Regions from separate parts of the Pseudomonas sp. 31-12 genome, predicted to be linked through region 3. Evidence: predicted binding sites of a transcription regulator. Region 3 holds the regulator's gene; each other region holds the start of a gene.
The links. Region 3 encodes FliA, which starts transcription of late flagellar genes. Its sites were predicted from a motif close to CTAAAGTTTNNNNNNNNNNNGCCGNTAA; they were not measured.

Region 1 (10,520 bases), 2.6 Mb from region 3:
GCACAGCAACCTGCAACTGGGTCCGGAGGGCCAGCAATTGCTGGTGCTGCGTTCGGATTATCGACGGCTCGGGCAATCGATTTCGATCAGCGTGGCGCAGGACTACACGCCGGTGCGCGAGAGCTTCCGGCGCATGCAGCAGATCGGTCTGGGCCTCGGGTTGGCGGGGCTGCTGCTGATTCTGCTGCTGCAACGCATCACCGTGCGCCGCGCCTTGCGTCCACTGGAAAAGGCCCGTGAACAAATAGCCCAGTTGCAGCAGGGCCAGCGCTCGCAACTCGATGATCAGGTGCCGGTGGAACTGGAGCCGCTGGTGGCGCAGATCAACCATTTGCTCGCGCACACTGAAGACAGCCTCAAGCGTTCGCGCAACGCTTTGGGCAACCTCGGGCATGCGCTGAAAACGCCGTTGGCGGTGTTGTTGAGCGTGGCTTCCAGCGAGAAGCTCGACGGTCATCCCGAACTGCGCAAGCTCCTCAAGACGCAACTGGAACAGGTCCAGCAACGACTCAATCGCGAACTCAATCGCGCCCGGTTGTCCGGCGATGCGCTGCCGGGGGCGTTGTTTGATTGCGACGGGGAACTGCCGGGGTTGCTGGCGACGTTGAACATGATTCACGGCGAACACCTGAACCTGAGCTACCGCGCACCGGCCGGTTTGCAGCTGCCGTGGGATCGCGAGGATCTGCTCGAATTGCTGGGAAATCTGCTGGATAACGCCTGCAAATGGGCGGATGCCGAGGTGCGGTTGAGTGTGGTCGAAACGGCGCAAGGGTTTGAGCTAAGCGTGGAAGATGATGGGCCGGGGATTCCCGAGGCACAACGCGATCAGGTGCTGAGCCGGGGAACACGGCTGGATGAACAGACGGATGGGCATGGGTTGGGGCTGGGGATTGTGCGCGACATCGTCGACACGTGGGGCGGGGTGATGAGGTTGGAGGAGAGCGAGTGGGGTGGGTTGCGTGTGATGATTGAGTTGCCTAAGCGCTAGAACTTGAAATCCACCCCTCACCCTAACCCTCTCCCCAGGGGGTAGAGGGGACTCACCGAGTTGTTTTTTAGATATTCTGCGACCGAGGAAATAAAGACGAGCTCAGGTTTGGAAGCCAATGGAGATCGGCTCCCTTTCCCCCTCTCCCCTTTGGGGAGAGGGCTGGGGTGAGGGGTGTTTTCATATGACGCCCCACTAAGTTCAGACCCGAAACTGATCCATCAAACTCTGCTGTTGATTCGCCAGGCTATTGAGCGACTGACTCACCCGTGCCGACTCGTTCGCCTGCCCTGACAGCGACTCCGTCACATCGCGAATCGTCGCCACGTTGCTGTTGATTTCCTCGGCCACCGCGCTCTGCTCTTCGGCCGCAGACGCAATCTGCAGGTTCATGTCGCTGATCACCGTCACCGCCTCGCCAATCTGACGCAGCGCCGTCACCGCCTGGCCCACTTGCTCGACGCTGCCTTGCGCCTGGCGATGGCTGTTGTTCATCGAGCCGACCACATCCTGCGTGCCACTTTGCAACTGCTCGATCACCAGACGGGTTTCTTCAACCGACTCCTGCGTGCGTCGCGCCAGATTGCGTACCTCATCGGCCACCACCGCAAACCCACGGCCGGCCTCACCGGCACGGGCCGCTTCGATCGCGGCGTTGAGCGCCAGCAGGTTGGTCTGCTCGGCGATGGCACGAATCACTTCCAGCACCGAACCGATTTTCTCGCTGTTGGCCGCCAGGCCTTCGACTTGCACCATGGCCGCGCTCATGTCGGCGGCGAGGTTGTCGATGCTGGTGGTGGTCTGGTCGATGACGGTCAGGCCTCGGCGAGTCGCTTGATCGGCATCCTTTGCCGCCTGGGCGGCTTGCGCGGCACTGCGGGCGACGTCCTGGGCGGTGGCGCTCATTTCGTGGGACGCGGTGGCGACCTGATCGACCTGACGGTATTGCTGCTCCATGCCGGCGCTGGTCTGCGTGGCGATGGCGGAGGATTGGTCCGCGGTGCTGCGGGCGTCCTGCACCGAGCGTTTCACTTCGGCGATGATCGGTTGCAGCTTGTCGAGGAAACGGTTGAACCAGCCGGCCAACTGGCCCAGTTCATCCTGCTTGTCGTAAGCCAGGCGCCGGGTCAGGTCGCCTTCGCCGCTGGCAATGTCTTCGAGCATGTGCGCCACGCCGAGGATCGGTTTGGTCACGCTGCGCGCCATCAGCCACACCAGCAACAAACCAATCAGCGCGGCCAGTACACCGAGTCCGAGTTCAACCAGAGTGCCGCTGCGGTTGCTGTCATCGAGTTGGTTTTTCAGGGCTTCGGCAGGGCCGACCAGGACTTTTTCCGGCACGTCGAGCAACACGCCCCAGGGTTTTCCACCGGGGATCGGCTGGAAAGGGGACAGCACTTTCAGTTGCTGGTTGCTGTGCAGGCTTTCGGTTTTGCTGCTGGTGGCGAGCATGCGAATCAGCTCGGCACCGTTGGTCTTATCCACCGCATCCAGGCGCTGGCTGAGTTTGCTGGCGTCCGGGCTGTAACCGGCGAGCAAGCCGGCCGGGCTGATGATGCTGACATTGGTCTGGCCGTCATAGAGTTTTTTGCTCGCGCCCTGACTCATGGCCTGCAGGCTGTTGAGGTTAATGTCCACAGACAGCGAGGCGATGACTTTGCCGTTGACCATCAGCGGGAACACGATGCTGGTCATCAGCACGTTCTGGCCGTCGATCACATAGAAATACGGTTCGATCACGCACGGCTTGAGCGTGGTGCGCGGGCAAGTGAACCACGCGTTGGCCGCTTCGCCGCTGGGGCCAGCTTTGGTGTCGGCCATGTCGCTTTCCGGCAGCGCCATCGACGTCACGTTGCCTGGCGTCGGTTGCGACCAGTACAGGGCGAAACGGCCCTTGTCGTTGCTGCCCAGCTCGGCCTGGCCGGCGAACAGATCGTCCTTGCCGTCCAGCGCGTTGGCTTCAAACACCAGCGACAGGCCAAGCAATTCCGGGTTGGCTTGCAACGCTGACTTGACCTGGCGGGTCAGGTCTTCACGCAGGTCGAAGGCGTCCAGAAAGCGCTTCTCCGCCTGATCGCGCAGGAACAGCACCTGACGCGAAAAACCGTGGCCGTACTGATAGGCGTCCATGAACTGCTGGCGAATCACCAGCGCCTGGTTTTCACCCTGGGATTCGATCCGGGCCTGAGCGGCTTCGGTGAGCATCTCCATGCTCGAGGCTTTCACCATTTCGGAGCTGTGCTCCATGCGATACAGGGAAAGACCCACCAGCAGGGTCACGATGCCGGTCAGGCACAGCCCGGCCAGCAGGGTGATTTTCCATTGGATGGAAAGTTGTCTGAGCGACATGGAGAGACGTCCTTATTCGATATTTATCTGAGACTTTGCACTGTAACGGCCGTCATTCGGCTTTCTTTATGCCATCGGATAAATGGGTACCTGTGGCGAGGGAGCTTGCTCCCGCTGGGGTGCGAAGCGCCCCTAAAACCTGAGATAGCGGTTTGTCAGGTACACCGCATAGGCTCAATTGCGACTGCTGCGCAGTCGAGCGGGAGCAAGCTCCCTCGCCACAGGTCACCCTATGTTGTTACACATCGTTACCGACCACACGCTTTGACACCGGGCCGACTCTGCGGCACAGTGCGCGCCCTCTAATAAAACCCATTCTTCAATCCGCTGGCGGCTCTTCGCAGACGGCCGGCTGAGCTCATTTCGCTTGCCCTGAGGTAACGATGATTAATGCTGTAATTGCCGCGGTCGGCGTCATGCTGATCCTCAGCCTGTCCCGCGTGCACGTAGTGATCGCGCTGATTGTCGGCGCCCTGGTCGGCGGATTGACCGGTGGCCTGGGCATCGACGCCACCCTTAAAGCCTTTAACAGCGGCCTCGGCGGCGGCGCGACGGTCGCGTTGTCCTATGCCTTGCTCGGCGCGTTCGCCGTAGCGATTGCCAAGTCCGGCCTGGCCCATGCCCTGGCGGACAAAGCCCTGCTGATGGTTGATCGTCAACACGCCAACGGTGGCCGTCAGGTCAAGTGGCTGCTGATCGGCTTGCTCTGGGTAGTGGCCATCGCTTCGCAGAACATTCTGCCGATACATATCGCCTTTATTCCGCTGCTGGTGCCGCCGCTTTTATATGTGCTGACCAAGCTGCAACTGGATCGCCGTTTGATCGCCTGCGTCATGACGTTCGGCCTGATCACGCCGTACATGTTCCTGCCGGTGGGCTTCGGCAACATTTTCCTGAATGAAATCCTGCTGGCCAATGTTGCCCGCAGCGGCGTCGACATCAGCGGCATCAACGTCACACATGCCATGGGCATTCCGGCGCTGGGCATGGTCGTGGGCCTTGCGGTCGCGTTTATCAGCTACCGCAAGAAACGCGTTTACGACCTGGAAAAGATCGAGAAAGTCGAGCAAGTCGCGGTGGAATACAACCCGCTGAGCCTCATGGTGGCCGCTGTGGCCATCGCGGCGGCGTTCATCATTCAATTGCTGCTGGATTCGATGATCATCGGGGCGCTGTCTGGATTCCTGATCTTTTCGGTGTCGGGCATCGTGAAATGGCGCGACACCGACGACCTGTTCACCGAAGGCATGAAGATGATGGCGATGATCGGCTTCATCATGATTGCCGCCTCGGGTTTCGCCGAAGTGATGAAAGCCACCGGTGAGGTGCAAACGCTGGTTGAGACGTCGGCGTCGTGGATCGGGCACAGCAAAGGCGTCGGCGCGTTGTTGATGTTGCTGGTCGGCCTGCTGGTGACCATGGGCATCGGTTCGTCGTTTTCCACCGTACCGATCCTGGCGGCGATTTTCGTGCCGTTGTGCGTGCAACTGGGGTTCAGCCCGATTGCGATCGTGTGCATCGTCGGCACGGCCGGCGCCCTGGGTGACGCCGGTTCGCCGGCCTCGGACTCAACGCTGGGCCCGACCTCTGGTCTGAATATCGATGGCCAGCATCACCACATCTGGGACACCGTGGTCCCGACCTTCCTGCACTACAACCTGCCACTGCTGGCGTTCGGCTGGGTCGCCGCGATGGTCCTTTAACCCCTATTCCCTGTGGGAGCGAGCAAGCCCGCTCCCACAGGGAACTCAGTGTGCCTGCGATTCAACTTTTGAGCTGGCGTGCCGTTAAAGCCTTTAACCACGCCAACAAAATCAAAAGAGTGAACCGTCATGCGCATGAGCCTGAAGGCTAAAGTCCTGTCCCTTGCCGTCCTCCCGGTGTTGCTATTTGCGCTGGTCATCAGCCTGACCACGCTGTTCATTTTGCAGGAGCAGGCGCACAAGGAAGTCGAGGAAACCCGCCAGCGCCTGCTCAGCGATGCCAAGGCCACCCTGCAAAGCTACGTTGCCGTGGCCATGACCACGATCAAACCGCTTTACGACGCGGCCGCCCCTGGCGATGACGCGGCGCGGGCGCAGGTGATCAAGCTGCTGTCGAGCATCACCTACGGCAAGGACGGTTATTTCTTCGGCTACGACTCCAACACCGTGCGCCTGTTCAAGGCCAACAGCCCCGACGGCGTGGGTCAGAGCTTCAAGGACAACCGCGATCCGAACGGCGTCTACGTCAACCGCGACCTGGTGAAAGTCGCCAAAGACGGCACGCATTACCTGCAATACAGCTCGCCTTTGCCCGGCAACACCCAAGTGCTGGTGCCGAAACTGGGCTACACCGAATACCTGTCGAAGTGGGACATGGCGGTCGGTACGTCGGTGAACCTCGACGGTATCGAGGCGCAAGTCGCGCTGGTCCAGGCCAAGGTGCAGGAGCGGATGGAAGGCGTGGTGCTGACCATCGCCGGCCTCGCGGTGGTGATGTTGCTGGTGATCGCGGCGGTCGGACTGCTGCTGGCCAATACCATCCTGCGTCCGCTGAACCTGATGAAAGCCAACCTCGATGACATCGCGGCGGGCGAGGGCGACCTGACTCGTCGCCTGACCATCACCAGCCAGGACGAACTCGGCGAACTGGCCGGCTCGTTCAACCGCTTCGTCGACAAGATCCACAGCCTGGTGCGCCAGATCACCGAAATGACTTCGCAACTGACCGGCCTGGTGAATCAGGTTTCCGATCAGGCCCAGCGTTCGGATCAGGCCATGGAGCGTCAGCGTCACGAGACTGATCAGGTGGCCACGGCGATCAACGAAATGTCGGCGGCGGCACAGGAAGTGGCGAAAAGCGCGCAAAACGCGGCGGTGGCTGCTCAGCAAACCGACGAAGAAGGCCAGACCGCCAAGCGTGTGGTGGCCGGCAGCATCGTGAAGATTCATGCGTTGGTGGACGACATTCGCAGCAGCGGCGTGTCCCTTGATAGCCTGCAAAAAGACGTGTCGTCGATTGTCAGCGTGCTGGGAGTGATTCGTTCGATTGCCGAACAGACCAATTTGCTGGCACTGAACGCCGCCATTGAAGCCGCGCGCGCCGGTGAGGCGGGTCGTGGTTTTGCAGTGGTGGCCGACGAAGTGCGGGCGCTGGCCAGTCGCACGCAGATCAGCACCCAGGAAATCCAGGGCATGATCGACCGCTTGCAGGCCGGGACCCAATCGGCGGTGGAAGCGATGCGTCGTTCCAGCGAGGCGGGCGATGGCACCTCGGCACAGGCCAATGAGGCCGGTGCATCGCTGGACACCATGGCTCAATTGATCGGCACCATCAACTCAATGAACGCGCAAATCGCCAGCGCCGCTGAAGAGCAGACTGCCGTGGCTGAAGAAATCAACCGCAGCGTGCATCAGATCGCCGTGGCGGTGGACAACGTCGCCGACGAAACCCAACTCGGCGCCCAGACCTCACGCAGCCTCGCCGACCTCGGTCAGCGCCTGGGCAAACTGGTCGGCCAGTTCCGAATCTGACTTTATTTGCAAAATATTGGAGGCAAGCACTGAACCTGTGGGAGCGAGCTTGCTCGCGATAGCGTCGGCACATCCAGCATCAATGTGACTGATCAACCGCTATCGCGAGCAAGCTCGCTCCCACAGGTTATGTGGTGTCAGGGTCTGTCCCAATAAGGCACCGTGCCGAAGCATTCAACGAAGAAATCAATCACCGTGCGCACCTTTACCGACAACCGGCGGCTGCCCGGCCACAGTACTGCAATCTGCTGCGGCTCAAGGCTGTTGGACACCTGATATTCCCCCAGTACCGGCACCAGCGTGCCATTGCGCACCGCCTCACCAATCAGCCACGACGGAAACATCACCAGCCCCAAACCCTGTTCGGCGGCTTGCGTGAGCGTGTCGGCGTGGTTGCCGGTGATCGGCCCTTTCACCGAGTAGGGCGTCCAGTCCTGTTGCTCTTTGCGGAAAAACCAGCGTTGCTGACCGGCCACGCCTTTGTAGGCCAGGCACTGATGCCCCGCCAGCTCTTCGGGGGCTTGTGGAGTGCCATGGCGTTCGAGGTAGGCCGGGCTGGAAGCGACTTGAAAGCGATGGGGCGCCAGGATCCGTGCCTGCATGCTCGAATCGTGCAATGGGCCGATGCGGAACAGCAGGTCGGCACCTTCCTGCAACGGGTCGATGTAGCTGTCGGTTTGCTGGATATCCAGCTGCAGTTTCGGATAGCGCGCGCACAACTGCCCCAGCCACGGCGTCAGATGCCGTTGCCCGAAGACCACAGGCGCGTTGATTCGCACCAGTCCGCTGGGTTCGCTTTGCTGTTCCTGCAAGGCCTGTTCGGCTTCCTCCAGTTGCACCAGCATCAGCCGCGCGTGATGGCCGAGCATGCGTCCCGCTTCGGTGGGCGTGACGGCTCGCGTGTGGCGGTAGAGCAATTGCTGGTTCAAGGCCTGTTCCATTAACTGGATCTGCCGGGAAATAGAAGAGGGCGCCAGGCCCTCGCGGCGGGCGACTTCGGAAAAACTGCCATGGTCGAGCACCGCGACAAACAGCCGAAGTGCCTTGAATCCCAGCTCGTTGAGGCCGTGCATGATGAGTCCTGCTGTGCGATTTGCGCAAAAGTGTTGTCAGGATGCTCCCATTTATCGCAAAGCAGCGCCAGCCGATAATGCGCGCCATCCGGCGGGTTAATGCCTGAACACCGCGAATCCCTGTGGGAGCCGGGCTTGCCCGCGATGGCGGTGTATCAGGCGCTGCAGTGTCGACTGGTACATCGTCATCGCGGGCAAGCCCGCTCCCACAGGGTTAGCGCCTCAACTGATACTGGTAGGATTTTCCTTATGCAATCTTCTTCAATCGACATCGCTGCAGCGCCAGCGACCCAACCGGGGCTGCGACTGTTACTGCTGCCACTGGTGATTCTCGCCGGCATGGGCCTTTCCGTGGAGGCCGGTTTGCTCGGGCCGCTCGGGGTGCAGGTCGGGCACTTATGGGCGACGTTGAGCATCTTCGGCGTCGGCTCGGCGATTTTGTTTTTGCTGTTGTTGTTCAGCGGCAAGCAACAAGGCCCAGCTTTGAACACCTTGCCACGCTGGCAGTTGATCGGCGGTTTCCTCGGGCCGATCTACGTGGTGGTGCTCACCCTGGCCACGCCGCACATCGGGATCGCGATGACGATGATCGCGATCCTCTCCGGGCAGGTCGGCAAAAGCGTGCTGATCGACCACTTCGGTTGGTTCGGTGCCACCCGCAAAAAGGTCAACGGTGAACGTTGGCTGGCGTTGCTGCTGATTGTCGCGGCACTTGTTCTGATTGCTCGGGGTTGATGATGAATCTGATTATTTTGTTGGCCGTGGTCGTGGCCGCCGGTGCGGTGTTGAGTATTCAGGCGGCGATCAACGGACGCCTGGGGGAAACCGTCGGCGTGTTGCGCAGCAGTCTGCTGACCTTCGCGGTGGGCGCGGTGGTCACCGGTTTGCTGATCCTGTTTTTCGAACCGGCCCATGCCGTGACCCTGCTGGATGTGCCGAAATGGCAGCTCAGCGGCGCCTTGTTCGGCGTGGTCTACATGATGGTCATGGTCGGCGCGGTGCCGCGGGTCGGCACGGCAGTGGCGACCGTGGCCGTGATCGTCGGGCAGTTGGGCATGGGGATGTTGATCGACAACTTCGGCTGGCTGGGTAACCCGGCAATCGAGTTGTCGAGCAGCCGGATGCTGGCGATGGTGTGCCTGGCGCTGGCGTTGCTGTTCATGTATCGCAGCAGCACGCGAAGCGAGTAACCCGAGCCATTTTGTAGCTCCTACACTGATGACTGAGGTGCGCATTTGCCGCACGCGACGACCACATCAATGGAGTCAGACTCATGATCAGCAGTGACAGTAAATGCGACTGCCCCAAATGTTCCTGCAAACTGGGCGAACACCCGATAGCGCGTCACGGCAAGCACTATTGCTGTGAAGCGTGCGCCAAGCACCACGAACATGGCGAGGAGTGTGCGAGCAAGGGCTGCAAGTGCGCGCACGCCAAATAGCTCATCAACAGGAAGTGGAGCCACTCGGGCTCCACTTTTTTTATGTCTGGTTTCCTCCCCTCGTGATCTTCAGCCAGCCGGTCGCCACGTCACATTTTCGATGCCGAATTTCTCCGCCAGCGGCTTGCTGGTTTTTTGCACCTTCTCTCGGCCAAAGCGGGGGATTCGTCCGACCCCTGCATCACAACTGGCCCAGTGCCAAGCCTCCGCGTTGTCCATTTTGTCCAGGCGGATAATGAAAGACTTTGGCGCGCCATGAAGGGTGTATTCAATGACGAAAAGTTTTGCGTTGTTCATAAAGCCCGTATTCCTCCCTGTGGTAATACAAGGATCGTCTGGGCTACGGAAAATTCAGTTGGATTGTCAGACGGTTGCCGCCCGTAGCGACAAGGTCGCTGCCCCGTTACCATGCAAGACCTGAAAACCCCAATGATCATTGCCCATGGCCCTTGCCGCCCCGCCAGACCTGAGTGATACCGATGTGCCCGTGCAACCGCTGGCACGCACGTACCCGCGCGGCTTGTATATCGAGCCGCACGAGCATGTCTGGGGCCAATTGCTATACGCGATGAGCGGGGTGATGTGGGTCGAAACGCCTCATGAGGCGTTGGTGGTGCCGCCACAACGGGCGGTGTGGCTGCCGCCAGGCGTGCCGCATGGCATTCGCGTGGTCTCGGATCTGCAGATGCGCAACATCTACTTGCGGCCCTCGTTGGCGGCCACGCTGGACGACCGTGTTCAGGTGATCGAAGTCGGCGGGTTGCTGCGTGAGCTGATCGTCGGGTTGGTGGAGCAGGGCGACAATGGCACGCCCGAGTACTACGAAGCGCTGGTCGGCCTGGCGCTGTTGGAGCTTAGGCGAGCCAGGCGATCGCTGTTGAAAATCCCGTTGCCGGATGATTCCGACCGGCGCCTGATGAACCTGTGTCAGGCGGTCATGGCCGCACCCTCGCTGGATATCCCCTTCGAACAGCACGCGGAAAACGCCGGTGCCAGCGTGCGCACTCTGGCCCGGCTGTTCAAGGACGGCTTGGGCATGGGTTTCGCCGAATGGCGACGCCAGGTGCAACTGGCGACTGCGGCGGCGGAGTTGATTCAGGGCGTACCGGTCAGCACGATTGCCCGGGAACTGGGCTATTCGCCGAGCAGCT
Region 2 (10,520 bases), 1.3 Mb from region 3:
AAAGTCGCCGTCGCTCAACTCGTTCGTTTGCTGGAGGATTTGTCTGGACGGGTTGGCATTGACGGTCGTGGGGTTAGGGTCGGGGATGACCGGCGGGATGGTTGCATTGCGGGTCTGCACATCACGTTTGATCGTAATAATGCCGTTGTCAGCCTGTACCGGCAGGCAGATACCAGATCCCAATACGCATCCAATCATCAATAGGCTGTAGATGCTTCTATCAAATTTCCCCACGGCGGCAATTCCTTCTGTAAATGAAACGCTGGCCCTTATCAGCGTTGCGAGGTAGAGAGCAGAAGGTGTGCCGCTTTCTGTTTTTCTTTCAAAAACAGGTGGTTGACTTAAATTGTCGGGGTGGTCAAAAAAATTATGTAACGCCACTGAGACAGAGCCACGCAAAAACGCCGTCCATGCGGGCGGCGGTGCTCGCTGGGGGCATTGAACGAAGGTTGTATCACTGGCTTAACATTTTCTTGCGGGAACGCTCGAGCCGCTTTAGATCGCGGGTTTGCGCAGGAATGGGTGTTTCAGGGATGGACAGTTTCGGCGGGGTGGGGCCCCCAGGTCAGGCCTTGAGCAAGCGCGTCACAGCTTCGAATGCCGCGTCCTTGCGCTGTTGCCAGTCCCCTTGCAATACCTGGCAAGGCTGGCGGTGCAGGTCAAGCCATTCGCGGCTGGCCTGGAAAAACGTTTGGCGTTCTGCCAATTGCGGTTGGCAACGCTGCCCGTCGTCATGCCAGGCCACGGTTTCAGGGCTTAGCAGTAAATGCAGGTCGTAGTGCCGCGCCAGCAATGCGTGCTCGATCCATGCCGGGCAAGCGCCAAACAACGTGCGGCTCCAAAGGATATTGCTGAGTAGATGCGTATCGAGAATCAGCAGTGACGGTTGCCGGGCTCGTGCTTCGTCCTCCCACGTAAGCTGGCCATGAGCTATCGATGTAATGTCATCGTAGCGGGTTTCTCGAGCTTCGCTTTCGATAAAGTGCCGAACGTACTCTTCGACCAATATGCCGCCAAAGTTGGCGTGTATCTCGCCCGAAAGCCAGCTCTTGCCGCTCGATTCCGGGCCAGTGAGTACCAACACTTTCATGCGTGCAAGGCCGGGTCAGCGCGCCATTCACGCCAGCCTTGTACGGCAAGCAACAGGAACAACGCATAGAGGGCAGCAGTCAGGTACATGCCTTTATAAAGAAACAGCCCGACGAAAATCACATCAAGGGCGACCCACAACGGCCAGCACTGCACGCGTTTTTGCGCCATCCATAACTGTGCCACCAGGCTAAAGCCGGTCAGTGCAGCGTCGAGCCACGGCTGCGCGGCATCAGTCCAGTGCGCCATGGCGGCACCCAGCAACAGACTGCCGATGGCGCCGGCTGCAAGGCTCGTTGCGATCGACTTTCCATCGAGCAGGCTGACCTGCCGACCGGTATTCGCCTCACCCGCGCGGGTCCATTGCCACCAGCCGTAAATCTGCAGCGCGGCGTAGATCACTTGCAGGAGCATGTCCGAATACAGCTTCACTTCAAAAAAGATCCAGCTATAAAGCAGCACCATGACCAGACCGATCGGCCAGCACCAAGGGTTCTGTTTGACCGTCAACCAGACGGCAATCACGCCGAGGGAGGCGGCAAACAGTTCAAGCCCGGACATGGGGATTCCTTGGGGAAAACGAAATAGGGGGGCGGATTGTACCGGCAGGCGTCGCCAAGTAGAACCGGCTCTCGCGGTCTGTAGCAGCTGCCCTGTGGCGAGGGGGCTTGCCCCCGCTCGGCTGCGAAGCAGTCGTAAAACCTGAACGCACGGACTATCTGATGCACCGCGATGTCTGAATTCACGACTGCTCCGCAGCCGAACGGGGGCAAGCCCCCTCGCCACAGGGCAGCTGCTACAAGGGCGTTGTTACACCCGGAACTGTTTGAGAAGGCTGTTCACCTGCTCGCTCAAGTCCTTGAGCCGAACGCTGGCCACACTCGATTGCTCGGCTGCCAGCGCAGTGCTGTGGGACAAGCCTGCCGCCTGGGTGACGTTCTGATTGATGTCTTCCACCACATGGGCTTGCTGCAGGGTCGCGCTGGCGATCGAGGCGTTCAGTCCGTTGAGGTTGCGCAACGCCTGGCCGATTGCATTCAGGCTGGCGCCTGCCAGACCGGCCTGTTCGATGGTCAATTGCGACGCCCGGCTGCTGTCGCCGATCACTTTGACCGCCGCTTCGGAGTGAGTTTGCAGGCGTTCGATCATCGACTGGATCTCCGCCGTGGATTTCTGCGTACGCTGGGCCAACAGGCGCACTTCATCGGCCACCACCGCAAAGCCTCGACCTTGTTCACCGGCCCGGGCGGCTTCGATGGCTGCGTTGAGGGCCAACAGGTTGGTTTGCTCGGCAATGGAGCGGATCACCTCCAGCACGCTGCCTATCTGGGTACTTTCAGCCGCCAGGGTACGAATCACTTCAACCGCTTGATCAATGGTGCCGGACAGTTTGTCGATCTGCTGCAAGCTGCCATCAATGTTGATCTGGCCCTGCTGCGCCTGGGATTCGGCATCGCGCATTTCGCTGGCCGCATGTTCGGCATTCTTGGCCACGTCCTGCACGCCGTAAGTCACTTCATTGATCGCAGTCGCCACCAGTTCCATTTGCTGGGACTGTTGCTGGCTGCGCTGCTGAGCCTGTGCGGCGTCGTTGCCCAATTCGCTGGAGGACTGGCCCAAGGCACTGGCGGACACTTGCAGCTCGCTGATCACCCCTCGCAGTTTGGCGGTGAAGGCATTGAAGTGCCGGGCCAACTGAGTGACTTCATCCTGGCCATGGGTGTCGAGGCTGCGGGTCAGGTCGCTTTCACCGCTGGCAATATTGGCCATGGCGTTCACCGTGGCCTGAAGCGGACGCACGATGCTGCGAGCAATCATGATCACCAGCAACGCCATGATCAGCGCAATCACCAGGCCGACGAAAGAAGCCTTCCAGACCTGGGCATGGAACTCCGTCTGCATGTCATCGATATACACGCCGGAGCCAATTACCCAACCCCACGGCTCGAACAGTTTGACGTAAGAGGTTTTTTCAACCGGATCGCTGGCACCCGGTTTAGGCCAGCGGTAGTTGACCGTGCCGGCGCCCTTGGCCTTGGCCACGGCGACCATTTCGTTGAACAGTGCAAACCCGTCGGGGTCGCGGATCGCCGAGAGGTTCTGGCCATCGAGTTTGGGGTTGGCCGGGTGCATCACCATCACCGGCGTCAGATCGTTGATCCAGAAATAGTCGTTCTGGTCATAACGCAGCCCGCGCACGGCGGTCAGTGCCTGTTTCTGCGCGGCATCGCGGGTGAGCGTGCCGGCGGTTTCCAGGCCATGGTAGTAAGTCAGAATGCCGCTGGCGGTCTGCACCACGTGCTGGGTTTTCTGGGCCTTGGCCTGATACAGGTCGTCATGGATCTGCTTGAGCATCAACACGCCCAAGGTTAATAACATCACCACCGACACGATCAAGATGAGCCACAAGCGTCGGCTGATCGACACACTGCGCAAGCTGTTCATAACGCTGTCACTCCGATTTCTTTTTCTTGTAATAAACGATTGCCAGCATCCAACCACGCTTTGCCGGTCGGGCATATGCGACCCAAGTCTCATTACGCGGCAGCGTTATCGAGGCTTGTCTGATAGGATTTCGGCCCCGCGCGGAAAAACCTGAATCCAAGTTGATTTTTCACGGAATTTTTACGGTTTCGTCTGGATCCTTTGTGCGCGGGACTTCGGCTACGCTTGGCGCAGTGAACGATTAAAAAACTAACGGGGCATGCCTTGGCGCATCGCCTTTGGGGGATTGATGGATCTTTGGACCGCCTTTCAGGCATTGATTCTCGGGGTTGTAGAGGGGCTGACGGAGTTTTTGCCCATTTCGAGTACAGGCCACCAGATCATTGTGGCTGACCTGCTCAACTTCGGTGGCGAGCGCGCCATCGCTTTCAACATCATTATCCAGCTGGGGGCGATCCTGGCCGTGGTGTGGGAGTTTCGCCGCAAGATCTTCGATGTGGTCACCGGCTTGCGCACTCAGCCGAGCGCTCGACGCTTTACCGCGAACCTGCTGATCGCCTTCATGCCGGCCGTGGTGCTGGGGGTGATTTTTTCCGATTTGATTCACCACTACCTGTTTAACCCGATCACGGTGGCCACGGCATTGGTCGTGGGCGGTATCGTCATGCTCTGGGCTGAACGGCGCCAGCACGAAGTGCACGCCCACACCGTCGACGAAATCACCTGGAAAGATGCCCTGAAAGTCGGTTTTGCCCAATGCCTGGCCATGATTCCCGGGACTTCACGGTCCGGCTCGACCATCATTGGCGGTCTGCTGTTCGGGTTGTCGCGCAAGACTGCCACGGAGTTCTCGTTCTTCCTGGCGATGCCGACCATGGTCGCGGCAGCGGTGTATTCAGGCTACAAGTACCGCGACCTGTTCGTGCCGTCTGACTTCCCGGTATTTGCGCTCGGCTTCGTCACGGCGTTCATCTTCGCGATGATTGCCGTCAGGGCCTTGCTGGTCTTCATCGGCAGTCACAGCTACGCGGCATTCGCCTGGTATCGCATCGCGTTCGGCCTGGTGATCCTGGCTACTTGGCAGTTTGGCTGGGTCGACTGGACCGCGGTCAATCCATGAGTGACGCCAGCGCGCGCAACAACCCCGGACGCCGGTCCGGGGGCGAGCGGTTCCAGCATCCACGGCTGAAACTGCTGGTGTTGGCGGTCCTGTGCGCGCTGCCGCTGACGGGCTCGGTGTCGCTGTGGCTGCACGGGGTTTCGCTGATTCCCCTGGCGGCCTATGGCATCGTCAGCGTGCTGGCGTTCTTTCTGTACTGGAGCGACAAGCGCAAGGCGCGCGCCGACAGCTGGCGGACCCCGGAAAACGTGTTGCACGCGGTGGAACTGGCGGGCGGTTGGCCGGGTGCCCTGCTGGCTCAGCAGGTGTTTCGGCACAAGACCCGCAAGGTTTCGTACCAGCTGGTGTTCTGGCTGATTGTGCTCATGCACCAGGTGTTCTGGATCGATCAGCTGTTTCTTGGCGCCCATCTGTTTGCATTGTTCTAAAAGAAAGAACACTAAAGCAGCAGGCTGACCTGGGTACGCTTGGGCAGCTTGCTCACCACCAGTTGGTGCGAACGTTTCAACAATTCCTGCAGTTCCTCGGCACCCAGCGGGTAGGGCGTTTGCATGATGATCCATTGCGCCCGCGCCAGATACGGCGCCGGGTGGATGCCCGGACGGTCGCAATGCCCGAGGAACAGGTCCTTGTCGACCTTGAACGCCAGGGAATCGCCGCGCAGGTTCTGCAAGGCGAACATCTTGTTCCCGGCAATCGAAAACACCCGAACGCCTCCCCATTTGTAGTCTTCCCGCGCGCCGGGCAGCGCGAGACAGAATTGCGCGACGTCCTCTTCGCTCATGCGTCCAGCCTTCATATCAATCGGTCCCCGCAGGCATTGAATGATTCGATCAGATGGTCGATCCAGGCCCGCACGGCCGGCATCACGCCGCGCCTATGAGGGTAGACCGCTTGCAGCCAGCCGCCAGGCAATGACCAGTCGGGCAGCAACTGCACCAGCGAACCATTTTCCAGTTCCTGTTCGCAATACATCATCGGCAGCATGGTGAAACCCTGGCCGGCGAGCGTGCAGGCCTTGCGCACGATGAAATCGTCGATGCCCAATCGCGCTTCCAGGCTCAAGTCATAGCTTTTGCCCTGTTGATCGAGCATGCGGATGTGCACCATGCGGTCGGCTTCCAGCGCGCCGAGCACCGGCAAGGTTTTCAGGTCTTCGGGGTGGTTGATCTCACGGCCGTGCAGGAAGGCCGGGCTGGCGACCATCGCCATCTGAGCCTGGCGTAAGCGACGAGTCACCAGTAACGGATCCTCATCGCCCAACTCACGGACGCGCAGCGCGACATCGACGCCCTCGGTCACCAGATCGACCCGGCGATTGAGCAGCATGACTTCCAGCTGCACCTGGGGGTGTTTTTCCAGGAATCTGCTGATCACCGTCGGCAGCATTTCGTGGGCCAGGCCGACGGGGCAGGACACCCGCAAGCGTCCCCGGGGTTCGCTGGACATGCTCGCAACGGCCTCATCGGCCATCTCGGCTTCCAGCAGCATCGCCTGACAATGCCGCAGGTAGCGTTCGCCCACCGCCGTCAACTTGAGCTGGCGGGTGGTGCGTTGCAGCAGGCGCGCGCCGAGGCGTTCTTCCAGCTCGGCGATGCGTCGCGACAGCCGGGACTTGGGAATCCCCAGCAAACGCCCGGCCGCTGCGAAGCCGCCGGCTTCGACCACCTTGGCGAAATAGTAGAGATCATTGAGGTCTTGCATGACTGGACATCCGATTGTTCTATCAGTGGGACGAACTATCGCATTGTTGCGGGCTAATCAGCTATTGGTTTCATCTGTAGGATCCTCCCCATCAGATCGCCCGGTGGCGATCCTCACCTGGAGATCCCTTATGAAACTGTTGCATATCGATTCGAGCATTCTTGGTGACAACTCGGCTTCCCGTCTGCTGAGCAGCGAAGTCGTCAAAGCCTGGCAAGCCGCCGAGCCATCCGCCGTGGTGACCTACCGCGACCTGGCCGCTGATGCCATCAGCCATTTCTCCGCCACCACCCTGGTTGCCGCCGGCACCACCGCTGAGCTGCGCAACGCCGCACAACAGCACGAAGCCGATTTGAGCGCCACCACCCTGGCCGAATTCCTCGCGGCTGATGCTGTTGTCATTGCAGCGCCAATGTACAACTTCACCATCCCGACCCAGCTCAAGGCCTGGATCGACCGCATTGCCGTTGCCGGTCAGACCTTCCGCTACACCGAAGCCGGTCCTGAAGGCCTGTGCGGTGGCAAGAAAGTGGTGATCGTTTCGACATCCGGCGGTCTGCATGCAGGTCAGGCGACTGGCGTTGCCCACGAAGAGTACTTGAAGGTGCTGTTCGGCTTCATCGGCATCACCGACATCGAGTTTGTTCGTGCCCACGGCCTGGCCTATGGCGACGAAGTGCGCACCAAAGCCATGAGCGACGCTCACACGCAGATCAGCGAGCAATTGTTCGCCGCTGCGTAAGACTTGCGTAAAGCGCTTAAACAGCTCAGGCACCACCCAAAAAACTCTGTATTCTGATCACGCAAGTGCCAGATACGGAGTTTTTTGTTTCTGGCTATTACAGATTGTGGCCCGGGTTATGCAGTCTGGGGTTACCGACTCCGGTCCAGTAATAAGGTGGGGCATCCCATGGTGCGTCTTTGTGCAACGTTTCTGATTTGCCTGCTCAGCAGCCTGAATTCAGTGCACGCCGCGCCTGCGCCGCATCCTCACTGGAGCGTCGGCTTTCATGAAATGAGTTTTCTCGACCCGCTGGATTTGCAGCCGATGCGCGCCATTGCGTTCTATCCCTCCAGCGACCGGGAGCACACCAGCAAAATCGAGGGTTACACGGTCGAAGCCGGCGAAGACACCCGCGTTGCCATGGGTCGCTTCCCGATGTTGATGCTGTCTCACGGCAACACCGGAACCCCGCTGGCATTGCACGACCTTGCCACCTCGCTGGCGCGCAAAGGGTTTGTGGTGGTGGCGGTGATCCATCCCGGTGACAACTCCAAAGACCACAGCCGCCTCGGTACGTTGAGTAACCTTTACGGCCGGCCCATCCAGATTTCCGAAGCCATTACCGCAACCCTGGGTGATCGCATGCTCGCGCCGTTCGTCAATGCCGATCAGGTTGGTGTGATCGGTTATTCGGCGGGAGGTGAGACGGCGCTGATCCTCTCTGGAGCGACGCCTGATCTGGATCGTCTGCGCCGCTATTGCCAGGAACGTCCTGACGACCATGATGCCTGCAACACCCAAGGCGAACTGATTGTCGACCGCGACGACTTGCAACCCGTGGCGGATCCCCGCGTGCATGCGTTGCTGCTGATGGCGCCGCTGAGCCTGAAGTTCGGCCGCCACACCTTGGCTGACGTGCATGTGCCGGTGCTGCTCTACAGCGGCGATGGCGACAAACTGGTGGCATTTGACAAAAACGCCGCCGCCCTGGCGCGCAAACTGCCGATCGCGCCGGACTTCAAACTGCTGGCCGGGGCAGGGCACTTCGTGTTCATGGCGCCCTGCAATGAAGAGCAAATCGCCGCCATGCCGGCGCTGTGCACCGATGCCGACGGCGTCGATCGCGAAGACATTCATCGCAACATGGTGTCCGAAGCCGGGCGGTTTTTTTCGCATGCGCTGGGCAAGCCTACCCGGGCCGGGATGCAGACCGCGGATCAGTGATTTTCCCCGAACTCCTGTGGGAGCGGGCTTGCTCGCGAAGGCGGTGTATCAGACAACATTTATGTCGACTGACACTCCTTCTTCGCGAGCAAGCCCGCTCCCACAAGGGATCACAGGTGTCAGGCCATTGAGCGGCGTTTCAACAGTAAGGTCAGTCCGAGTCCGGTCACCGACAACATCGCCGCACTGAAGAAAATCCACGAATACCCCAGGTTCAACGCCACCGCGCCCATCAACGGTCCGGCAATCGCCAGTGCCAGATCGAAAAACACGGCATAGGCACTCAAACCCGCGCCGCGACTGGCGTTGGGCACTTGCTTGATCGCTTCAACCCCCAGCGCCGGGTACACCAGCGACAGACCGAACCCGGCCAGCCCCGCGCCGATCAGCGTATAAGCGGTCGAGGGCGCGAGCCACAGCAGCACCAGGCCCACGGTTTCAATGCTCATGCAGGCAATCGCCGAGGTGAAACCGCCGAAGCGGCTGATCGCGGAGATAAACAGCAACCGCGACAAAATAAAGCAGATGCCGAAGACCGTCAGGCAATAGGCCGCACCGGTCCAGCCACGACTGACGTAGTAGAGGGTAATAAAGGTCGTCAAGGTGCCGTAACCGATCGAGGCCAGGCTCAAACTCGCACCAAACGGTGCAATGCGCCCGAACACCGCCCAGAACGGCAGGCGTTCGCCGCGAATCACCGGTACCGAAGGCTTGTTGCGGATCAGCACCAGCGCGGCCAACGCCAACAGCGACAGCACGATCCCAAGGCTTGCAAAGCCGTACTCGGCGACCATCACCACACCCAGCGGCGCCCCGATCGCAATGGCGCCGTAAGACGCAATGCCGTTCCACGAAATCGAGCGCGCGGTGTGCTCCGCACCGACCTGGCCCATGCACCAACTGATCGTGCCCACGCCAATCAAGCCCTGGGCGATGCCAAGCAACAAGCGGCCGGCAATCAGGATCAACAGGCTCAGCAACGGAAAGCTTTGCAGCAGCGTTGAAATCAACGTCAATACGCCGCTCAACACGATCCCAGACAGACCGTAGACAATCGCCCGTTTGGTGCCAATGGTGTCCGACATGCGCCCGGCCATGGGCCGGCTGAGCAGGGTGGCCAGGTATTGGGAACCGATGGTCAACCCGGCGACGATTGCGCTGAATCCCAGTTGCTCATGGACATAGCCCGGCAACACCGCAATCGGCAGGCCGATGCAGAGGAAGGCAATAAAGGTATAGAAAACGATGGAGACGATCTGCAGGGTGATCGCCATTGAGCTTTGCGGTGGCAGTTGCTGCACAGACATGACGGCTCGTTCGCGGGCGGCGGCGGGAGAGCTGCATCATGGCTTGGGTAGGGAATAAAAGGAAGCAGGCTAACTATATCGGGCCTCGAATTTTGCGGTGCTATTGAGGGCCTCTTCGCGAGCAAGCCTGCTCCTACAGGGGGAACGCATTCAGAATGTGGGAGCGGGCTTGCTCGCGAAGGTTTCAGCACCAACGGATTTTTGGGCCCTGAAACGCAAAAAGCCCCGTCACAAGGACAGGGCTTTTCATTTATAGCGAACGCTTAGAACACAACGCCCTGGCTACGCAGGTAGTCATCATAAGTCCCGCTGAAATCGATCACGCCGCTAGGGCTGAGTTCGATAATGCGGGTGGCCAACGACGATACGAATTCACGGTCGTGGCTGACGAAAATCAGCGTGCCCGGGTAGTTCTCCAGCGCCAGGTTCAGCGCTTCGATGGATTCCATGTCCAAGTGGTTGGTCGGTTCGTCCATGATCAGCACGTTCGGCTTTTGCAGGATCAGTTTGCCGAACAGCATGCGACCTTGCTCACCACCGGAGATGACCTTGACCGACTTGAGGATCTCATCGTTAGAGAACAGCATCCGGCCGAGGGTGCCGCGAACGATTTGCTCGCCGCCCTGGGTCCATTGGCCCATCCAGTCGAACAGGTTGCAGTCGTCTTCGAAGTCGTGTGCGTGATCCTGAGCGTAGTAGCCCAGTTCCGCAGCGTCGGTCCACTTCACAGTACCGGCATCCGGGGTCAGTTCGTTGACCAGGGTGCGCAGCAGGGTGGTTTTACCGATACCGTTCGGGCCGATGATCGCCACGCGCTCGCCGGCTTCAACGACAAAGCTGAAGTCCTTGAACAGCGGCTTGCCGTCGAAGCCTTTGGCCATGCGCTCGACGATGACCGCCTGACGGT
Region 3 (10,520 bases):
ATGTCCACGCACGGTTTGTAGTTCAGACGCTCGTCGCCCGGCAGGATTTTCACCGCGCCACGGCCATCGATCATCATTTGCTTGCCACCCGGCGCCAGCAGCGCCAGGCCCGGACGCAGGATGTCGCCATCCTCGGCTTCCTTGACGCTGATGCGGCAAAGCTTGTCCAGCCGTTCGGCGAAAGCCTTGGTGAAGGCGGCCGGCATGTGCTGGATCAGCACGATCGGGGCCGGGAAGTTGGCCGGCAACTGGGTCAACACCCGCTGCAAGGCAACCGGGCCGCCCGTGGACGTGCCGATGGCCACCAGTTTGTAGGCTTTGCGTTTTGGCGCGGGCGACGACGGGCCCGACGATGCCGGGGCGTAGCTACGCGCCGGAATCGGTGCCGCTGCCGGACGCGCAGGCGTGCTGCTGCCGTAACTGCTGACGCTCGAAGGCGCAGGCGTCGGGGCTGGCGCGGCGACAGGAGCCGGTGCGCTGTAGGTGTTGGCACGACGGTTACTGCGCGAGATGCTGAGAATCTTCTCGCACAGCAGTTGCTTGACCTTATCCGGGTTACGGGAGATGTCTTCGAAATTCTTCGGCAGGAAATCCACTGCGCCTGCGTCCAGCGCATCGAGGGTTACCCGGGCGCCTTCATGGGTCAGCGAGGAGAACATCAATACCGGGGTCGGGCAGCGCTGCATGATGTGCCGCACCGCCGTGATGCCATCCATCATCGGCATCTCGTAGTCCATGGTGATCACGTCTGGCTTGAGGGCCAGCGCCTGATCGATCGCCTCTTTTCCGTTGGTCGCCGTACCGACGACCTGGATATTCGGATCCGCTGAAAGAATTTCCGAGACGCGGCGGCGGAAAAACCCCGAATCGTCCACCACCAGGACTTTGACTGCCATAAACACTCCGTTAGGACGGAGCGAGGCTCAGTCGCCCCGCTCCACCAGAATCAAATACGCCGTGCGGCGTAACGCTTGAGCATGCTCGGTACATCGAGAATCAGCGCAATGCGACCGTCACCGGTGATGGTGGCGCCCGACATGCCCGGGGTTCCCTGGAGCATTTTGCCCAATGGCTTGATGACCACTTCTTCCTGGCCCACCAACTGGTCGACGACGAAGCCGATCCGCTGAGTGCCCACCGAAAGGATCACCACGTGGCCCTCGCGCTGCTCTTCGTGAGCGGCGGAGCTGACCAGCCAGCGCTTGAGGTAGAACAATGGCAGTGCCTTGTCCCGCACGATCACCACTTCCTGGCCGTCCACCACGTTGGTGCGCGACAGGTCGAGGTGGAAGATCTCGTTGACGTTCACCAGCGGGAACGCGAACGCCTGGTTGCCGAGCATGACCATCAGCGTCGGCATGATCGCCAGGGTCAACGGGACCTTGATGACGATCTTCGAGCCCTTGCCCTTGGTCGAATAGATATTGATGGTGCCGTTGAGCTGGGCGATTTTGGTTTTCACCACGTCCATGCCCACGCCGCGTCCGGAGACATCGGAAATTTCGGTCTTGGTCGAGAAACCCGGCGCGAAGATCAGGTTGAAGCAATCGGACTCGCTGAGGCGATCGGCTGCATCCTTGTCCATCAAGCCTTTCTTCACGGCGATGCCGCGCAGAACGTCAGCGTCCATGCCTTTGCCGTCATCGGAGATGGACAGCAGGATGTGGTCGCCTTCCTGCTCAGCGGACAGGATCACCTTGCCGCTGCGAGGCTTGCCCATCGCTTCGCGTTCGGCCGGCTCTTCAATACCGTGGTCGACCGAGTTGCGCACCAAGTGGACCAGCGGGTCGGCCAGGGCCTCGACGAGGTTCTTGTCGAGGTCGGTTTCTTCGCCGACCAGCTCCAGGTTGATCTCTTTCTTGAGCTGGCGAGCCAGGTCGCGAACCAGACGCGGGAAGCGCCCGAAGACTTTCTTGATCGGTTGCATCCGGGTCTTCATGACCGCGGTCTGCAAGTCGGCCGTGACCACGTCTAGGTTCGACACGGCCTTGGACATGGCTTCGTCGCCGCTGTTGAGGCCCAGACGGACCAGGCGGTTACGCACCAGAACCAGTTCGCCGACCATGTTCATGATTTCGTCGAGACGCGCGGTATCAACCCGCACGGTGGTCTCGGCTTCACTGGCCGGTTTTTCCGGTGGTGGCGCGGACGGTGCACGGGCTGGAGCCGGTGCAGCGGCAGCCGCTGGCTTCGGCGCTTCGGCCTTAGGCTCGGGCGCCTTGGCAACCGGTTTCGGCGCCGCAGCCTTGGCGGCTGGAGCAGCGACCGCTGCACCTGTACCGACTTCGGTGAATTTGCCTTTGCCGTGCAATTCGTCGAGCAGCGACTCGAACTCGTGATCGGAGATCAGATCGCCACCAGCCGCTTTAGCGGTTGGCGCAGCCGGCGCAGGTACGGCGGCAATGGCCGATTCCAGCGCCTCTACCGCAAAGTTGCCCTTGCCGTGCAACTGGTCGAGCAATGCTTCGAATTCGTCGTCGGTGATGTCGGAGCTGTCGCCTGCCGCTTTCGGGGCAGCCGGTGCAGCGGGCGCTGCCACTGCGTCGACAGCGAACTGGCCTTTGCCGTGCAATTGATCGAGCAACGACTCGAACTCGGCATCGGTGATTTCGTCGCTGGCCGCGGAATCCGCAGCAGCCACTGGAGCAGCTGCCGGTGCTTCGGCTTGAGCCTTGACGGCGTTCAGCGAGTCCAGCAGTTGCTCGAATTCGTTATCGGTGATGTCGCCCGATTCTTCAGCGGCCGGTGCTTCGACCACTTCAGCCACCGGTGCGGCTTCATCAGCCGTTTGCGGCTCGGCCAGACGGGCCAGTGCCGCGAGCAATTCAGGCGTGGCAGCCGTGATAGGGCTGCGTTCGCGCACTTCGGTGAACATGCTGTTCACCGCGTCCAGCGCTTCGAGAACCACGTCCATCAGTTCCGAGTCGACGCGACGTTCACCCTTGCGCAGGATGTCGAACACGTTCTCGGCGATGTGACAGCACTCCACCAGCTCGTTGAGCTGGAGGAAGCCGGCGCCCCCTTTTACAGTGTGAAAACCGCGAAAAATTGCATTGAGCAAATCCGCATCATCCGGTCGGCTTTCCAGCTCGACCAGCTGTTCGGACAGTTGCTCTAGAATCTCGCCGGCCTCAACCAGGAAATCCTGAAGGATCTCTTCATCGGCGCCGAAGCTCATTAAGGGGGTGCTCCTGAGGTCTAAAAACCTAAAAAACCTAAAATGCTAAAACTCTAAAATCCTAGGCTGGATAACAAATCGTCCACATCGTCCTGACCGGACACAACGTCTTCTCTTTTATCGGCATGAATCTGCGGACCTTCACCCTGAGAGAGATGTTTTTGCGGATCTTTTTCAGCGAGCATCGCATCACGGTCATGTTCGATACCCGCAAAGCGGTCTACCTGACTGGCCATGAGCACGAGTTTGAGCAGGTTGCTTTCAACTTCGGTGACCAACTGGGTCACGCGCTTGATCACTTGACCGGTGAGGTCCTGGTAATCCTGGGCCAGCAGAATGTCGTTAAGGTTGCTCGACACCGTGCGATTGTCCTCGCTGCTGCGCGTCAGGAAACCGTCGACCCGCCGGGCCAGCTCGCGGAACTCTTCAGCCCCGACTTCGCGACGCATGAACCGACCCCAATCCGTGCTCAACGACTGGGCTTCTTCGCTCAGGCTGTTGATCAGCGGCGTGGCGTTTTCCACCAGGTCCATGGTGCGGTTGGCGGCGGCCTCGGTCAGCTTGACCACATACCCCAGGCGCTCGGTGGCGTCCGTGATCTGCGACACTTCCTCGGCTTGCGGCATGTTCGGGTCAATCTGGAAATTGACGATCGCGCTATGCAGCTCGCGAGTGAGCTTGCCCACTTCCTGATACAGGCCGCGGTCACGGGTCTGATTGAGCTCATGGATCAGTTGCACCGCGTCGCCGAACCTGCCCTTTTCAAGGCTGTTGACCAATTCGACCGCGTGTTTTTTCAGGGTCGATTCAAAATCGCCCTGTGAAGATTCGTTATTGTCCATAGCTCCCCCGGTGACGCAGTGCTCAACCGATGCGTTCGAAAATCTTTTCGATTTTGTCTTTCAACGCCTGGGCCGTGAAGGGTTTGACCACATAGCCGTTAACACCGGCCTGGGCCGCTTCGATGATCTGCTCGCGCTTGGCTTCAGCGGTGACCATCAGCACTGGCAGGTGCTTGAGCTTTTCATCCGCGCGCACGTGGCGCAGCAGATCGATGCCGGTCATGCCAGGCATGTTCCAGTCCGTTACCAGAAAGTCGATGCTGCCGCTGTTGAGGACCGGGATCGCAGTGATGCCATCGTCAGCCTCGACCGTGTTGGTGAACCCAAGGTCACGCAACAGGTTTTTTATGATCCGCCGCATCGTTGAGAAGTCATCAACGATGAGGATTTTCATGTTCTTGTCCAATTCGACCTCCAAGCAGTCTTAAACGCGCCCAGCACCTGGACACGCCATTTCAATCAATCCGGCAATGCACTCGATGACTGTCTGGAGCACAACAGATCGCGACCGATGCAGTTCAACACTCCACCGGTCTCGTTCGCAGTGTCCCCACACTGCCTTCAGCGCGCTCGCCACTCCCCCAAACGCCCCCGCAAACGGGCCGCGCACTGGCTATGTAACTGGCTGACCCGCGATTCGCTGACCCCCAGGACCTCACCGATTTCCTTGAGGTTCAGCTCTTCGTCGTAGTACAGCGCCAACACCAGTCGCTCACGCTCCGGCAAATTGGCAATCGCGTCCGCCAGCGCTGCCTGGAAGCGTTCATCTTCCAGATCGCGTGACGGCTCCAGATGTGCACTCGCGCCATCCTCGTGCAGCCCTTCGTGTTCGCCGTCCTGCAACAGATCGTCGAAACTGAATAACCGGCTGCCCAGGGTGTCGTTCAAAATCCCGTAATAATCATCGAGACTCAATTGGAGTTCGGCCGCAACCTCATGATCTTTAGCGTCACGACCGGTTTTAGCTTCAATCGAGCGAATTGCGTCGCTGACCATCCGGGTATTGCGGTGGACCGAACGTGGCGCCCAGTCCCCCTTGCGTACTTCATCGAGCATCGCGCCACGGATTCGAATGCCCGCGTACGTCTCGAAACTCGCGCCTTTGCTGGCGTCATATTTGGTCGATACTTCAAGCAGGCCGATCATCCCGGCCTGGATCAGGTCTTCAACCTGAACACTGGCCGGCAGACGGGCCAGCAAGTGGTAAGCAATGCGTTTGACCAGTGGCGCGTAACGCTCGATCAGCTCGTACTGCGCGTCACGTGCCGACTTCTTGTAGAGGTTGTAGCCACTGGCTGTCATAGGACGGGTCCTGCGGTCTGTTGCACGAGGCGCTCGACGAAAAACTCCAGGTGCCCACGCGGGTTGGCAGGTAACGGCCAGGTGTCGACCTTCTGCGCGATTGCCTTGAACGCCAGGGCGCACTTGGAACGCGGGAAGGCTTCGTAGACGGCGCGCTGCTTCTGCACAGCCTTGCGCACGCTTTCGTCGTAAGGCACCGCGCCAACGTATTGTAGGGCGACGTCGAGGAAGCGGTCCGTGACCTTGGTCAACTTGGCGAACAGGTTGCGACCTTCCTGCGGGCTCTGGGCCATATTGGCCAGGACGCGGAAACGGTTCATGCCGTAATCGCGGTTCAGCAGTTTGATCAGCGCGTAGGCATCCGTGATCGAGGTCGGCTCGTCGCAGACCACCAGCAAGACTTCCTGCGCTGCGCGAACGAAACTGACTACCGAGTCACCAATACCCGCAGCGGTGTCGATCACCAAGACGTCGAGGTTGTCGCCGATATCGCTGAAGGCCTGGATCAGGCCGGCGTGTTGGGCCGGGCTCAAATGAACCATGCTCTGTGTGCCGGACGCGGCCGGGACGATGCGGATACCGCCGGGGCCTTGCAACAGAACGTCGCGCAGCTCACAGCGGCCTTCGATCACGTCGGCCAGGGTACGTTTGGGTGTCAGCCCTAGCAGGACGTCGACGTTCGCCAGCCCCAGATCGGCGTCCAGCAGCATGACGCGCCGGCCGAGCTCAGCTAGAGCCAGGGACAAGTTCACTGACACGTTAGTCTTCCCGACGCCACCTTTGCCGCCGGTCACCGCGATCACCTGTACGGGATGCATGCTGCCCATGTTATTTCTTTACCTTGTCTTGCATAGACGGAGGCCACATTACTGGCTGCGCGTTCATCAACTGAACAATGCATGGCAGACCATCGATGTAGGTACAAAAACTGTTCATTAGTACCTCAGCCAACCTGCCTGGTCGGGCTGTGGTAAATATCAGCGAACATGTCAGCCATGGCTTCTTCGCTGGGTTCTTCCTGCATTTGCACGCTTACGGCGCGACTGACCAACTGATGACGACGCGGCAGATGCAAATCATCTGGAATACGCGGGCCATCGGTCAGGTAAGCCACCGGCAATTCATGACTGATCGCCAGGCTCAACACCTCGCCCAGACTTGCCGTTTCATCCAGTTTAGTCAGGATGCAGCCAGCTAGCCCGCAGCGCTTGTAACTGTGATAAGCGGCCGTTAGAACCTGTTTCTGGCTGGTGGTTGCCAGAACCAGATAGTTTTTTGACTTGATGCCACGTCCAGCCAGGCTTTCGAGCTGCATGCGCAGGGCCGGATCGCTGGCCTGAAGGCCCGCGGTATCGATCAGCACCACGCGCTTGCGCAACAATGGATCCAGCGCCTGCACCAGCGATTGGCCCGGATCGACGTGAGTTACCGACACGTTGAGGATCCGGCCCAGGGTCTTCAATTGTTCCTGAGCACCGATACGGTAGCTGTCCATGCTCACCAGCGCGATGTTTTGCGCGCCGTATTTGAGCACGTAGCGGGCCGCGAGCTTGGCCAGGGTGGTGGTCTTGCCCATGCCGGCCGGGCCGACCATGGCAATCACGCCGCCCTCTTCCAGTGGCTCGACTTCCGGTGTGGCGATCATCCGCGCCAGGTGCGCCAGCAACATGCGCCAGGCCTGACGAGGTTCGTCAATGTCGGTAATCATCGCCAGCAAATCGCGGGACAACGGGCCGGACAGGCCGATGCGTTGCAGGCGACGCCAGAGACTGGCCTGGGCCGGACGACTGCCTTGCAGCTGATTCCAGGCCAGGGAGCCGAGTTGCACTTCCATCAGCTCGCGCAGGCTGTTGAGCTCGAAACGCATCGAATCGAAAGCCCGTGGGTCCACACCGCCAGCGGCGGGTGCCGGGGCTGGCGCGGAGCGACGAGGCTCGGCGTAGGTCGGTTCGATCAGCGGCTCGGCAGCGGTCAATGGCAGGCCGGCGAACAACTGGCGATTGGTGGTCTTGTCGCCTTCGGTTTCGCCTTCGCCACGCAGGCTCAATTCGGCCTGGGCGGTGACGATCCGCGACTGGGTCTTGCGCAGCTCATCCTCGAGTTCCATGTTCGGAACACGCGGGGCCAGCGCCGACAATTTGTAATCCAGCGCAGCCGTCAGCTCGACACCACCGGCGATCCGGCGATTGCCAATAATGGCGGCATCAGCGCCCAGCTCATCACGAACCAGTTTCATGGCCTGACGCATATCGGCGGCGAAAAAACGCTTAACTTGCATAAACCACTACCTCAGCCGTTGGGCCCTACTGTCGCAACGATGGTCACTTGCTTGTTGTCAGGAATTTCCTGATAAGCCAACACATGCAAACCCGGGACTGCCAGTCGGCCGAATCGCGAAAGCATCGCGCGAACCGGACCGGCCACCAGCAGAATCACCGGTTGACCTTGCATTTCCTGACGCTGCGCCGCATCGATCAACGAACGCTGCAGCTTCTCAGCCATGCTTGGCTCCAGCAGAACGCCCTCTTCCGAGCCTTGTCCTGCCTTCTGAAGACTATTGAGCAATATTTGTTCCAACCTTGGCTCCAGCGTGATAACTGGTAGCTCGGAGTCAGTGCCTACAATGCTTTGGACGATTGCGCGGGAAACGCCGACGCGCACCGCAGCCACCAAAGCGGCAGTATCTTGACTCTTGGCCGCATTGTTGGCGATGGCCTCGGCGATGCTGCGAATGTCCCGCACGGGCACCTGTTCGGCCAGCAACGCTTGAAGCACTTTGAGCAGCTGCGACAGCGACACCACGCCCGGCACCAGCTCTTCAGCCAGCTTCGGTGAGCTTTTGGCCAGCAATTGCATGAGTTGCTGGACTTCTTCGTGACCGATCAACTCGCTGGAGTGCTTGTACAGAATCTGGTTCAAGTGCGTCGCCACGACCGTGCTGGCATCCACGACGGTGTAACCAAGCGATTGTGCCTGGGCACGCTGGCTGATTTCGATCCACACCGCTTCCAGGCCAAAAGCCGGATCTTTGGCGGTTATGCCGTTGAGCGTGCCGTAGACTTGCCCCGGGTTGATCGCCAGTTCGCGATCCGGGTAAATCTCGGCTTCGGCCAGGATCACGCCCATCAGGGTCAGGCGGTAAGCACTCGGCGCCAGGTCGAGGTTGTCACGAATATGCACAGTCGGCATCAGGAAGCCCAGGTCCTGGGACAGCTTCTTGCGCACACCCTTGATCCGCGCCAGCAACTGACCACCCTGGTTGCGATCCACCAGCGGAATCAGGCGATAGCCGACTTCCAGGCCGATCATGTCGATCGGCGTCACATCGTCCCAGCCCAGCTCCTTGGTTTCCATGGCACGGGCCGGCGATGGCAGCAGCTCTTGCTGACGCTTGACCTCTTGCAGGGCCTGAACCTTGACGACGTTCTGCTTCTTCCAGAACAGGTACGCACCACCGGCCGCCAACGCGGCCATGGACAGAAAGGAGAAGTGCGGCATGCCGGGCACCAGGCCCATCACCGCCATCAAACCAGCCGCCACGGCCAACGCTTTGGGCGAGGCGAACATCTGGCGATTGATCTGCTTGCCCATGTCTTCCGAACCGGACGCACGGGTCACCATGATCGCCGCCGCTGTCGATAACAGCAGTGATGGCAATTGCGCCACCAAACCGTCACCGATGGTCAGCAAGGCGTACACCCGGCCGGCGTCGCCGAAGGTCATGCCGTGCTGGAAGATACCGACCGCCATGCCGCCGATCAGGTTGATGAACAGAATCAGCAAACCGGCGATGGCGTCACCGCGCACGAATTTGCTGGCACCGTCCATTGAGCCGTAGAACTCGGCTTCCTGGGCCACTTCCACCCGGCGCAGTTTGGCCTGGTTCTGGTCGATCAGGCCGGCGTTCAAATCGGCGTCGATCGCCATTTGTTTACCGGGCATCGCATCGAGGGTGAAACGCGCGCTCACCTCGGAAATCCGCCCGGCACCCTTGGTCACCACGACGAAGTTGATGATCATCAAGATCGCGAAGACCACGATACCAACCACGTAGTTACCGCCGATCACCACCTCGCCGAAGGCCTGGATTACCTTACCGGCGGAAGCGTGACCGTCCTGTCCGTGAAGCATCACCACCCGGGTGGAAGCCACGTTCAGCGCCAGTCGCAACAGCGTCGCCACCAGCAGAATGGTCGGGAACACTGCGAAATCCAGCGGCCGCAAGGCGTAGACGCAAACCAGCAGGACGACGATCGACAACGCGATGTTGAACGTGAAAAACACGTCCAGCAGGAACGGCGGGATCGGCAACATCATCATTGCCAGCATGACCAGCAGCAACAACGGCACACCCAGGTTGCCCCGACTCAAGTCGGCAACGTTTGTGCGGGCAGTGTTGAATAACTGAGAGCGATCCACCGGTTTTCCCCGTTTCTTTAAAGCAAACTTTTGACGCCCAAACCAGGCGCAGGGCGGCTATTGCAAGAAACCTTCCAACTTTTGCAGGCGCTTGAAATAGAGGGGGTCTCAGGGAAATCGCAGTGGCTGATCCGGCGCTTTCGCGAGCAAGCCCGCTCCCACATTCGACCGCATTTCTCTGAGCGCGCGCGGTTAAATGTGGGAGCGGGCTTGCTCGCGAAGAGGCCATCAGCGACAGCGCAAAACTCAGGAATCGCGGCGCAGATCCGGTGGAATCGGCAGATTATCCTTGAGCGGATCCGGGCGTTTGCCCTTGCCCGCGCGGTACTGGCGGATCTGGTAGACGTAGGCCAATACCTGGGCAACCGCCAGATACAACCCACCAGGGATTTCCTGCTCCAGCTCCGTGGAGTAGTAGATCGAACGTGCCAGGGCCGGCGATTCGAGTAGCAGCACATTGTTGGCCACGGCGATTTCACGAATCTTCAAGGCGAGGAAGTCATTACCCTTGGCCAACAGCACCGGCGCACTGCCCTTGTCCGGGTCGTACTTGAGGGCGACAGCGTAGTGTGTCGGGTTGGTGATGACCACGTCGGCCTCGGGAATGGCCGCCATCATCCTCCGCTGGGACATCTCGCGCTGCAACTGGCGAATGCGCTGCTTGACCTCCGGACGCCCTTCCTGATCCTTGTGCTCGTCGCGCACTTCCTGCTTGGTCATCAGCAGTTTCTTGTGGCTTTCCCACAGCTGCACCGGCACGTCGACGGCGGCGATGATGA

Region 1: the regulator FliA is predicted to act here: its motif matches at 5,104-5,131, upstream of DJ564_RS21995 (methyl-accepting chemotaxis protein).
Region 2: the regulator FliA is predicted to act here: its motif matches at 3,662-3,689, upstream of DJ564_RS15420 (methyl-accepting chemotaxis protein).

Annotation. Positions count from the first base shown of each region.
Region 1 is NZ_CP029482.1:4,637,214-4,647,733, reverse strand. It holds gene DJ564_RS22015 (sensor histidine kinase) at 1-991, shown strand, start outside; gene DJ564_RS32895 (methyl-accepting chemotaxis protein) at 1,193-1,948, opposite strand; partial or broken gene DJ564_RS32890 (HAMP domain-containing protein) at 2,051-2,197, opposite strand; gene DJ564_RS22000 (Na+/H+ antiporter family protein) at 3,727-5,043, shown strand; gene DJ564_RS21995 (methyl-accepting chemotaxis protein) at 5,173-6,855, shown strand; gene DJ564_RS21990 (LysR family transcriptional regulator) at 6,993-7,928, opposite strand; gene DJ564_RS21985 (DMT family transporter) at 8,178-8,663, shown strand; gene DJ564_RS21980 (DMT family transporter) at 8,663-9,118, shown strand; gene DJ564_RS21975 (metallothionein) at 9,202-9,369, shown strand; gene DJ564_RS21970 (DUF6555 family protein) at 9,439-9,666, opposite strand; gene DJ564_RS21965 (helix-turn-helix domain-containing protein) at 9,812-10,520, shown strand, end outside.
Region 2 is NZ_CP029482.1:3,275,627-3,286,146, forward strand. It holds gene DJ564_RS15405 (hypothetical protein) at 1-234, opposite strand, end outside; gene DJ564_RS15410 (AAA family ATPase) at 566-1,090, opposite strand; gene pnuC (nicotinamide riboside transporter PnuC) at 1,087-1,650, opposite strand; gene DJ564_RS15420 (methyl-accepting chemotaxis protein) at 1,900-3,534, opposite strand; gene DJ564_RS15425 (undecaprenyl-diphosphate phosphatase) at 3,824-4,654, shown strand; gene DJ564_RS15430 (DUF1294 domain-containing protein) at 4,651-5,082, shown strand; gene DJ564_RS15435 (MmcQ/YjbR family DNA-binding protein) at 5,094-5,453, opposite strand; gene DJ564_RS15440 (LysR substrate-binding domain-containing protein) at 5,450-6,358, opposite strand; gene DJ564_RS15445 (FMN-dependent NADH-azoreductase) at 6,489-7,100, shown strand; gene DJ564_RS15450 (dienelactone hydrolase) at 7,269-8,306, shown strand; gene DJ564_RS15460 (MFS transporter) at 8,426-9,613, opposite strand; gene DJ564_RS15465 (ABC-F family ATPase) at 9,877-10,520, opposite strand, start outside.
Region 3 is NZ_CP029482.1:2,005,638-2,016,157, reverse strand. It holds gene DJ564_RS09315 (chemotaxis response regulator protein-glutamate methylesterase) at 1-896, opposite strand, end outside; gene DJ564_RS09310 (chemotaxis protein CheA) at 947-3,178, opposite strand; gene DJ564_RS09305 (protein phosphatase CheZ) at 3,232-4,020, opposite strand; gene DJ564_RS09300 (chemotaxis response regulator CheY) at 4,043-4,414, opposite strand; gene fliA (RNA polymerase sigma factor FliA) at 4,582-5,322, opposite strand; gene fleN (flagellar synthesis regulator FleN) at 5,319-6,149, opposite strand; gene flhF (flagellar biosynthesis protein FlhF) at 6,266-7,600, opposite strand; gene flhA (flagellar biosynthesis protein FlhA) at 7,612-9,741, opposite strand; gene flhB (flagellar biosynthesis protein FlhB) at 9,988-10,520, opposite strand, start outside.